Regions from separate parts of the Kitasatospora sp. NPDC048662 genome, predicted to be linked through region 1. Evidence: riboswitches for the same ligand, from Rfam matches in the RefSeq annotation. Region 1 holds a riboswitch; the other holds the start of a gene.
What was found. Region 1 has a riboswitch for S-adenosylmethionine ahead of thrC (threonine synthase). Riboswitches for the same ligand answer to the same signal wherever they lie in the genome.
Positions count from the first base shown of each region.

Region 1 (4,668 bases):
GTTGCGCAGACCCTCGCGGACGAGCGCCTGGGCCAGCACGGTGGCGGTGGTGGTGCCGTCACCCGCGACGTCGTCGGTCTTCTTGGCGACCTCCTTGACGAGCTCGGCACCGATCTTCTCGTACGGGTCCTCGAGCTCGATCTCCTTGGCGATGGAGACACCGTCGTTGGTGATGGTGGGGGCACCCCACTTCTTCTCCAGAACGACGTTGCGACCCTTGGGGCCGAGCGTGACCTTCACGGCGTCGGCAAGCTGGTTCATGCCACGCTCAAGGCCGCGGCGGGCTTCCTCGTCAAAGGCGATGATCTTGGCCATTAGAAGTGGTCCTCCGGGACACGGTCGACTGCTCGGACCAAGGGGGTGCCCGCGACGGACGGCCCAGGAGAGCGCGGGTCCTGTCCCCGCCGCTTCCGGGGCCTCACCGGCCCGGTCCGTTGTCACTCTCACGCTGTGAGTGCTAACGCCAATGATTAGCACTCGGGGGTGTCGAGTGCAAGCCCATTCGGCGCCCTCCGACAGCCCTCCCGGGAAACCCGCAGGCCGGACCGGAGAACGCCGACAGGCCCGACCCCGGACGCGTCGCGCCGGGGCCGGACCTGCCGGGTCGTACCTGTCGTGGGTGCGGTCTACCGGGCCGTCAGGCGCCGGCGGCGCGGACCATGTCGGCCTGCGGACCCTTCTGACCCTGCGAGATCTCGAACTCGACCCGCTGGCCCTCTTCCAGGGTGCGGTAGCCGTCCATCTGGATCGCGCTGTAGTGGACGAACACGTCCGCTCCACCGTCGACCGCGATGAAGCCGTAGCCCTTCTCGGCGTTGAACCACTTGACGGTGCCCTGAGCCATTCCGAACTCCCCTTGTGCTGTGCTGGCCCTTCAGAGATCCGCGGGACGCGGACCCGGAGGTCTGGAAGGCCGGCCTGTGGGGACTCCCCCCCGTACGGCGCAGCCTCTGTCGCGGCTGAATGTATCCGGATATGCGCCCTCTGCAACAGGGCCTAATTTTGCGGAAACTCCGCGCCCGGCAGGGGATATGACGGGGCGAAAGGTATGCAGGGCGACAATTGCCACCGGACATAACGGACGCGTCCCCGCAAATCGCCGGAAGAATTCTGACGGCGGCCTGACAGGCCGAGCGGCGAACGGTCCGGCGCAGGTCTCGGAGCGCGGGACGGGACGGGGCCGGCGCGAGGTGCGGCGCGGGGAAAAACGAGGATTGGAACGGGCCGTATCGGGGAACGGCTCCACCGGCACTCTACTCCCCCGCAAAGGCGGGAATTCCAGCGGCCCGCCGGGTCGGAATCACGGCTGCCCGCACGCCCTCGGCCGATGCGCCGAGCCGCCGCCGGGCGGCTCGGAAATCGAATTCCGAGCGCGCGCCCGACGGCGGCGGAGCGAATGCGCGGGGCGGCGTCAGCAGCCGCCGGCCACCGCCGGAATGATCGACACCGAGGCGCCGTCCTTGATCTCGGTCTCCAGACCGTCCGCGAAGCGCACGTCGTCGTCGTTGACGTACACGTTCACGAAGCGGCGCAGCTTGCCGGTGTCGTCCAGCAGGCGGGCGGCGATGCCGGTGTGGTTGGCCTCCAGGTCCGCGACGACGGCGGCCAGGGTGGCGCCCTCGGCGGTCACCTCGGCGGCGCCGCCGGTGTAGGTGCGGAGGATGGTGGGGATGCGGACGGTGGCGCTCATGGGGTTGGCTCCTCGAAGAACTTGGGGGGTCGGGCCGGGAGGGTTCAGGCGGAGGCGAGACCGGCGGCGCGGAAGGACTCCAGCGTCGGGCGGATCACGGCGGTCATGCCGGAGTCGGCGACCGCGTCGAGGGTCTTCAGGCCGTCCCCGGTGTTGATCGCGACGGTCTCCTTGCCCGGGTCGAGCTGCCCGGTCTCGACCAGCTTCTTCAGCACGCCGATGGTGACGCCGCCCGCGGTCTCGGCGAAGATGCCCTCGGTGCGGGCCAGCAGCTTGATCGCCTCGACCACCTGGGCGTCGGTGACGTCCTCGACGGCGCCGCCGGTGCGGCGGGCGATGTCGAGCACGTACGGGCCGTCGGCGGGGTTGCCGATCGCCAGCGACTTGGCGATGGTGTCCGGCTTGACCGGCTTGATCACGTCGCGGCCGGCCTTGAACGCGGCGGAGACCGGGGAGCAGCCCTCGGCCTGGGCGCCGAAGATCCGGTACGGGCGGTCCTCGACCAGGCCGAGCTTGATCAGCTCCTGCAGGCCCTTGTCGATCTTGGTGAGCTGGGAGCCGGAGGCGATCGGGATGACGATCTGCTCGGGCAGCCGCCAGCCGAGCTGCTCGCAGATCTCGAACGCCAGGGTCTTGGAGCCCTCGCCGTAGTACGGGCGCAGGTTGACGTTGACGAAGCCCCAGCCCTCGCCGGCCGGGTCGCCGATCAGCTCCGAGCAGAACCGGTTCACGTCGTCGTAGTTGCCGTCGATGCCGACCAGCTCGCCGCCGTACACAGCGGCCATCACGACCTTGCCCTGCTCCAGGTCGTGCGGGATGAACACGCAGGACTTGAAGCCGGCCCGGGCCGCGGCGGCGCCCACCGCGCCCGCCAGGTTACCGGTGGACGAGCAGGACAGCGTGGTGAAGTCGAAGGCGCGGGCGGCCTCGATCGCGCAGGCCACCACCCGGTCCTTGAACGAGTGGGTGGGGTTGCCGGAGTCGTCCTTGATGTGCAGCTGCGCGGTGAAGCCCAGCTCGCGGCCCAGGTTGTCGGCCTTCACCAGCGGGGTCCAGCCCGGGTTCAGGTTCGGCTTGCCCGCGACGTCGGCCGGGACGGGCAGCAGCGGGGCGTAGCGCCAGATCGACGCCGGGCCGGCCTCGATCCGCTTGCGCAGCTCCTCGGCGTCGTGGCCGGCGTAGTCGTAGGCGACCTCCAGCGGGCCGAAGCACTCCAGGCACGCGAAGCTCGGGCCGAGCGGGAAGCGGGTGCCGCACTCGCGACAGGACAGTGCGGTGGCCGGACCGAGATCGACGGCGGCAGCTGCGGGGGTGTCAACAGCCATGGTGGCGAGGCCCTTTCTCCTCATCTTCCCCGGGACGCGGTCGCGCCCGGGCCGGAATTGGCACCTGTCCCGCCGGGCCCTGCGAGGCCGCGCGAGAAGGTTGCCGGGACGTCAACGGGCCGTTCCCTCAGTCCCTCTGGATGAGCTCTGTGAAGTTGTGGTCGTACGCTGCGAGCGACCCCGGCGTGCGAAGGTCCGAGCGCAGTACGAAGACTGTAACGGAAGGCCGGTGCAGTCCAACCTCACCGTCCGACACCCGAGACAGACCGAGACAGGGAGCGAGATCTTGGCCGAGCAGCCCGAGCCCGGGGTCCTGCCGGAAGTGGCCGACTGGCTGCGCCGCCGGTCCTGGACGGCCGCCGACCGGCCGCTCGACCGGCTGCTCGCCGCCAAGCACGCCGCCGGCCCGGCCGGCACCGTCAGCGTGGTGCTGCCCGCCCTGGACGAGGAACCCACCGTCGGCGAGATCGTCAGCACGATCCGCACCGAGCTGATGGAACGCGTCCCGCTGGTCGACGAACTGCTGGTGGTCGACTCCGGCTCGGTGGACGGCACCGCCGCCGCCGCGGCCGCCGCCGGCGCCCGGGTGGTGCACCGCGACGCCATCCTGCCCCGGCTGCCCGCCGCCCCCGGCAAGGGCGAGGTGCTGTGGCGCGCACTGCTCGCCAGCAGCGGCGCGATCGTCTGCTACATCGACGCCGACCTGCGCGAGTTCGACCCGGCATTCGTCTCCGGCATCGTCGGCCCGCTGCTCACCGACCCCGCCCTGCACCTGGTCAAGGCCATGTACGACCGCCCCTTCGAGGCCGACGGCGCCATCGTCCCGGCCGGCGGCGGCCGGGTCACCGAACTGGTCGCCCGCCCGCTGCTCAACCTGCACTGGCCGCAGCTGGCCGGCTTCGTCCAGCCGCTCGGCGGCGAGTACGCGGCCCGCCGCAGCCTGCTGGAGCGGCTGCCCTTCCCGACCGGCTACGGCGTCGAACTCGGCCTGCTGGTCGACGCGTTGGAGCTGGTCGGGCTGGACGCGCTGGCCCAGGTCGACGTCGGCGTCCGGCACCACCGCCACCAGGACGGCCAGGCCCTCGGCCGGATGGCCGCCACCATCTACCGCACCGCCCTGGAACGCCTCGACCGCGCCCACCGCCTGAAGGCCGACGACGACCTGGTCCGCCCCCTGCTCACCCAGTACACCCGCACCACGGACGGCTTCACCCCCCGCACCCACCCCGTGCCGGCCACCGAACGCCCGCCGATGATCACCGTCCCGGAGTACCGCAACCGCTGACCGCGACCGCACGCCCGTCCCGGCGAACGGCATCCACCTGCCCGATCAGCCGGCCGCCGTGGTGGCCCTCGGTGCCGCCGCTGCCCGACCACGGCCCGGCCCGCCCGTTCCCGGAGGGCTGACCCCACTGTTCACCCGGCGCGAGCCGTGCCGGGTGGTTTGGTCCGCTGGTCGCACGGCAAGGTTGGCTGTATGGCCGATCACGCGTCCGAACGCCCCAAGCAGTCCGGAACCGCCCCGATCCTGGTGGCCTCCAACCGCGGCCCGGTGTCCTTCCGCACGGAGGACGACGGCGCGCTGAGCCTCCGCAGAGGCGGCGGCGGCCTGGTCTCCGGGCTCTCCGCGATCGACGACCCGAACGCCGTCTG
Region 1 is NZ_JBVJHA010000002.1:936,295-940,962, forward strand. It holds gene groL (chaperonin GroEL) at 1-315, opposite strand, end outside; gene ACZ6R9_RS10145 (cold-shock protein) at 638-844, opposite strand; gene ACZ6R9_RS10150 (MoaD/ThiS family protein) at 1,412-1,690, opposite strand; gene thrC (threonine synthase) at 1,735-3,015, opposite strand; SAM riboswitch class I at 3,033-3,162, opposite strand; gene ACZ6R9_RS10160 (glucosyl-3-phosphoglycerate synthase) at 3,302-4,300, shown strand; gene ACZ6R9_RS10165 (alpha,alpha-trehalose-phosphate synthase (UDP-forming)) at 4,493-4,668, shown strand, end outside.

Region 2 (4,668 bases), on a different contig from region 1:
GTCCGGCCGAGGACCAGCAGGAAGGCGATCAGACCACCCGTCACGTGGAGTCCGTGGAAGCCGGTGGTCAGGTAGAACACCGTGCCGTACGGGTCGGAGGACAGCGACAGGCCGTCCTTCTTGACCAGCTCGGTGTACTCGAAGATCTGGCCGCCGATGAAGATGGCGCCCATCACGAAGGTGACCACGAACCAGGAACGCAGCTTCTTCACGTCACCGCGCTCGGCGGCGAACACGCCGAGCTGGCAGGTGAGCGAGGAGAGCACCAGGATCGTGGTGTTGACCGAGGAGAAGGGCACGTTGAGGGCATGGGCCTTCTCGTGCCAGAACTCGGCGCCCTTGACCGAGCGGAGGGTGAAGTACATCGCGAACAGGGCCGCGAAGAACATCAGCTCCGAGCTCAGCCAGACAATGGTTCCCACGCTGACCAGGTTCGGCCTGTTGACCGCTCCGTGCGCGTGTCCGGTTTCTGTTGCTGTTGCTGTCGCCACGACGGACATTATGTCGGTCCCTTATTCCGTCTTCACGCCGGGGGGTCTCCCTCGGAGTGTCCGGTGCGTGAGGTATGCCCGCCTCGCCCCCGGTCCGTTTTCTGACGGTTGTTCGGGCCGGGTGGGCGAACTGGGCTGCCGGGCTGAGCCCGTGGCGCGGCGGCTTGAGCGAGATCGCCTCGGGGTCTCTTCAGGACGGGCCCGCCGGAGTAGCATCCGTCCCAGGACGTGGTCCGGGTCACACTGGGCCGTTCGGCCGGGGGCCGCGCGCGGTCGCGGTCCGCGCGAACACAGTGGACACATATAAGAGGACGAGCACCAGGAAGCAGGGGACATGGCGCAGCACTCCGACGAGACGCTCACCGTTCTCGTCTACAGCGACGACCGCAACACCCGCGAGCAGGTGACCCTCGCTCTCGGCCCGCGCCCCGCCGGGGACGTCCCCGCGCTGGAGTACCTGGAGTGCGCCACCGCTCCCGCGGTGCTGCGGGCCCTGGAGAAGGGTGGCGTCGACCTGTGCGTGCTGGACGGCGAGGCGGTGCCCGCGGGCGGGCTCGGTCTCACCCGGCAGCTGAAGGACGAGATCTACGGCTGCCCGCCGGTGCTGGTGCTGATCGGCCGCCCGCAGGACTCCTGGCTGGCTGCCTGGAGCCGGGCCGACGCGGCGATCTCGCACCCCGTCGACCCGGTCGCGCTGGCCGACGCCGCGACCACGCTGCTGCGGGCCCGGATGGCCCGGCGGGCACCGGCCGTGCGCTGACCGGTCCGCCCGGCGGCCCCGGTCGTCTCAAGCGGCGTCTCAACTGGAGAGAAGGGGACGGCAAGGCAGGGCGGCCGTCCCCGCTCGCTCGATAGGCTGACTCCATTCCTCTGCGACAAGACGAGAGCTGGAGACGGCCATGGTGAACGTGCACTCTGCGAACGGCGGTAGCGACCCCGCGCAGGTGGTCCGCACCTGGCCCGACCTGTTGAGCGCCCTGCTCCGTGGCGAGGACCTCGCCCAGTCCGACACCGCCTGGGCGATGGACCGGATCATGAGCGGCGAGGCCAGCCCGGTGCAGGTGGCCGGCTTCCTGATCGCGCTGCGCGGCAAGGGCGAGACGGTCGAGGAGATCTCCGGCCTGGTCGAGGCGATGTACGCGCACGCCGTACCGCTGGACATCCCCGGGCCGGCCGTCGACATCGTCGGCACCGGTGGCGACCGCGCCAAGACCGTCAACATCTCCACCATGTCGGCGGTGGTCGCCGCGGCGGCCGGCGCGAAGGTGGTCAAGCACGGCAACCGGGCCTCCTCCTCGGCGTCCGGCTCCTCGGACGTGCTCGGGCGGCTCGGCATCAACCTGGACCTGTCGGCCCGGCGGGTCGCGGCGGTGGCCGAGGAGGTCGGGCTGACCTTCTGCTTCGCCGCCAGGTTCCACCCCTCGATGCGGCACACCGCGCAGGCCCGCGCCGAACTCGCCGTCCCCACCGTGTTCAACATCCTCGGCCCGCTCACCAACCCCGCGAAGGTCGGCGCCCACGCGGTCGGCTGCTTCGACACCCGGCTGGCCGGGCTGATCGCCGGCGTGCTGGCCCGGCGCGGCGGACAGGGACTGGTGTTCCGGGGTGACGACGGACTCGACGAGCTGACGATCACCACCACGTCCCACGTCTGGGTGGTCCGGGACGGCCGGGTGACCGAGACCCGGTTCGATCCGCGCGAGGTCGGCATCGAGCTGGCCGGGATCGAGGCGCTGCGGGGTGCGGACGCGGAGTTCAACGCCGGGGTTGCTCGGCGGGTGCTCCACGGGGAGCAGGGGCCGGTGCGGGACGCGGTCCTGCTCAACAGTGCCGCCGCGCTGGTGGCGCTGGAGCTGACGGATGCGCCGCTGAGCGAGCAGCTGGCGGCGGGAATGGTGCGGACGGCGGCGGCGATCGATTCCGGGGCGGCGGGGGAGCTGCTGAAGCGCTGGGCCGACGCGACACAGTGAGCGTCAACGGTCCGCCCGGGGTGGGGAGTTGACCTCCTCGGGCGGACCTTGCCGTTGGTGGGTGGTTGCCCGCGCAGTTCTCCCTCAGCCCTGGCGGGCCGGGAGGTGCCCCCACGCGCCCCTGGCGGGGCGCGGACGGCAGGGCGCGAACTGTGGGGTGGTTTCAGTATGTGGCGCGGGACTTGAGTCAACTGGGGGCTCGTGTATGGTCTTGCGCAGGTCATGAGTGGCAGCGCAAAAGCCCCAGCTTGCTGTCCGGCAACCCTCCGTCCGTGGCGGGGTGCCCTGGGTGAGGACCGGGCTGCGTGGCGATCCGTCCGCGCGGCAAGCGCGGACTTCCGGTTGATGCACCCCGGGGTCCTTACCCTGTGGAGGAGTGCATCCATGTCCGTGACCGCCGAGATCTGTGAGCCGCTGGCCGTGCTGGGCCAGGACGTCGAGGTGCCGTTGGCGTCGGGGGAGAAGGTCGGGTACGCGGCGCTGGACTACGCGGCGAGTGCGCCGGCGCTGGCCCAGGTGTGGGAGGACGTGGCGGCGTACGCGCCGTACTACGGGTCCGTGCACCGGGGGGCCGGGTACCTGTCGCAGCTGTCGACGGACCTGTTCGAGCAGAGCCGGCGGACCGTCGCGGAGTTCCTGGAGCTGCGGGACGGCGACCAGGTGGTGTTCACCCGGGCGACCACCGATTCGCTGAACCTGTTGGCCCGGGTGGTGCCCGCCGGGACCGAGGTGTTCGCGTTCGAGACCGAGCACCACGCCTCGCTGCTGCCGTGGCGGCGCGAGGGCCTGACGGTGCGCTACCTGCGGGCGCCGCGTTCGCACGCCGAGGCGGTGGCCGCGCTGGAGGAGGCGCTGTTGGGGGCCGCCGAGGGGCCGAAGCTGTTCTGCGTGACCGGGGCGTCGAACGTCACCGGCGAGCTGTGGCCGGTCGGCGAACTGACCGGGGTCGCGCACCGGTACGGCGCCCGGGTGGTGCTGGACGCGGCCCAGCTGGCGCCGCACCACCGGGTCTCGGTACGGGAGTTGGACGTCGACTGGATCGCGTTCTCCGGGCACAAGCTGTACGCGCCGTTCGGCGCCGGCGTGCTGGCCGGGCGGTCGGACTGGCTGGACGCGGCGGAGCCGTACCTGGCAGGCGGCGGGGCGAGCCGGACGGTGGCCCGGGAGCTGGACGGCTCGGTGGCGGTGGAGTGGCACACCGGCCCGGCCCGGCACGAGGCCGGTTCGCCGAACGTGATCGGCGCCTACGCGATCGCCTCCGCCTGCCGGGCGCTCACCGAGGCGGGCTTCAAGGAGTTGGAGGCCCGGGAGCGGGCGCTGGTGGCGAAGCTGACGGAGGGGCTGGCGGCGATCCCCGAGGTGCGGGTGCTGAGCCTGTTCGGCGAGGGCTCCGACCGCGTCGGCGTGGTGTCGTTCGTGGTGCGGGGCTGGAACAGCTCGCACTTCTCGGCCGCGCTGTCCGCCGAGTACGGCATCGGCGTGCGGGACGGACTGTTCTGCGCGCACCCGCTGGTGCGGACCCTGCTGGGCGGGGAGGACGCCGCACCGGGCCAGTGCGGGGCGCCCGAGCCGTCGCTGCCGGGGGAGCGCAGCCTGAACGCGATCCGGGTCAGCTTCGGCGCCGGTACCCCCGTCGAGCACCTGGACCGGTTCCTGGCGGCCGTTCGGGACCTGGTGACCGACGGCGCGCGGTGGAGCTACCGCAACGAGGGCGGGCGCTGCGTCGCCACCGAGCGGATCGACCGGGGCCTGCGGCGCTGAGCGCCGGTTACTCGCCCAGGCCGAGTGAGAACGCGGCCTCCAGGTCGTGCTGCGAGTAGGTGCGGAAGGCGATGTGGGTCTCGGTGTTGGAGACGCCCGGGACCTTGTTGAGGCGGCCGGGGATCACGTCGGCCAGATCCTCGTGGTTGCGGACCCGCACCATCGCGACCAGGTCGTAGGTGCCCGTGACGGAGTAGACCTCGCTGACACCCTCGATGGCCGCGATCGCCTCGGCGATCTCGGGGATCCGGTCGACGCTGGTGTTGATGAGGACGATCGCGGTGATCACTGAGCAACTCCTGTTCGAGAAGGTGCGCCCAGGGTATCGCCCGCCGGACGGGCGGCCCAGGCGAACAGCCAGCCCGTCACGAAGCCGATCACATGCACCAGATAGGCCACCCCGCTGCCGCCGGAACTGACGGACCACCACTGCAGCGCGAACCACA
Region 2 is NZ_JBVJHA010000015.1:74,252-78,919, forward strand. It holds gene ctaE (aa3-type cytochrome oxidase subunit III) at 1-500, opposite strand, end outside; gene ACZ6R9_RS29680 (hypothetical protein) at 826-1,251, shown strand; gene trpD (anthranilate phosphoribosyltransferase) at 1,391-2,461, shown strand; SAM riboswitch class IV at 2,680-2,798, shown strand; gene ACZ6R9_RS29690 (aminotransferase class V-fold PLP-dependent enzyme) at 2,846-4,222, shown strand; gene ACZ6R9_RS29695 (Lrp/AsnC ligand binding domain-containing protein) at 4,230-4,511, opposite strand; gene ACZ6R9_RS29700 (rhomboid family intramembrane serine protease) at 4,508-4,668, opposite strand, start outside.
Region 2: it holds a riboswitch for S-adenosylmethionine, as region 1 does, so the genes downstream of both, ACZ6R9_RS29690 (aminotransferase class V-fold PLP-dependent enzyme) here and thrC (threonine synthase) in region 1, are expected to answer to the same signal.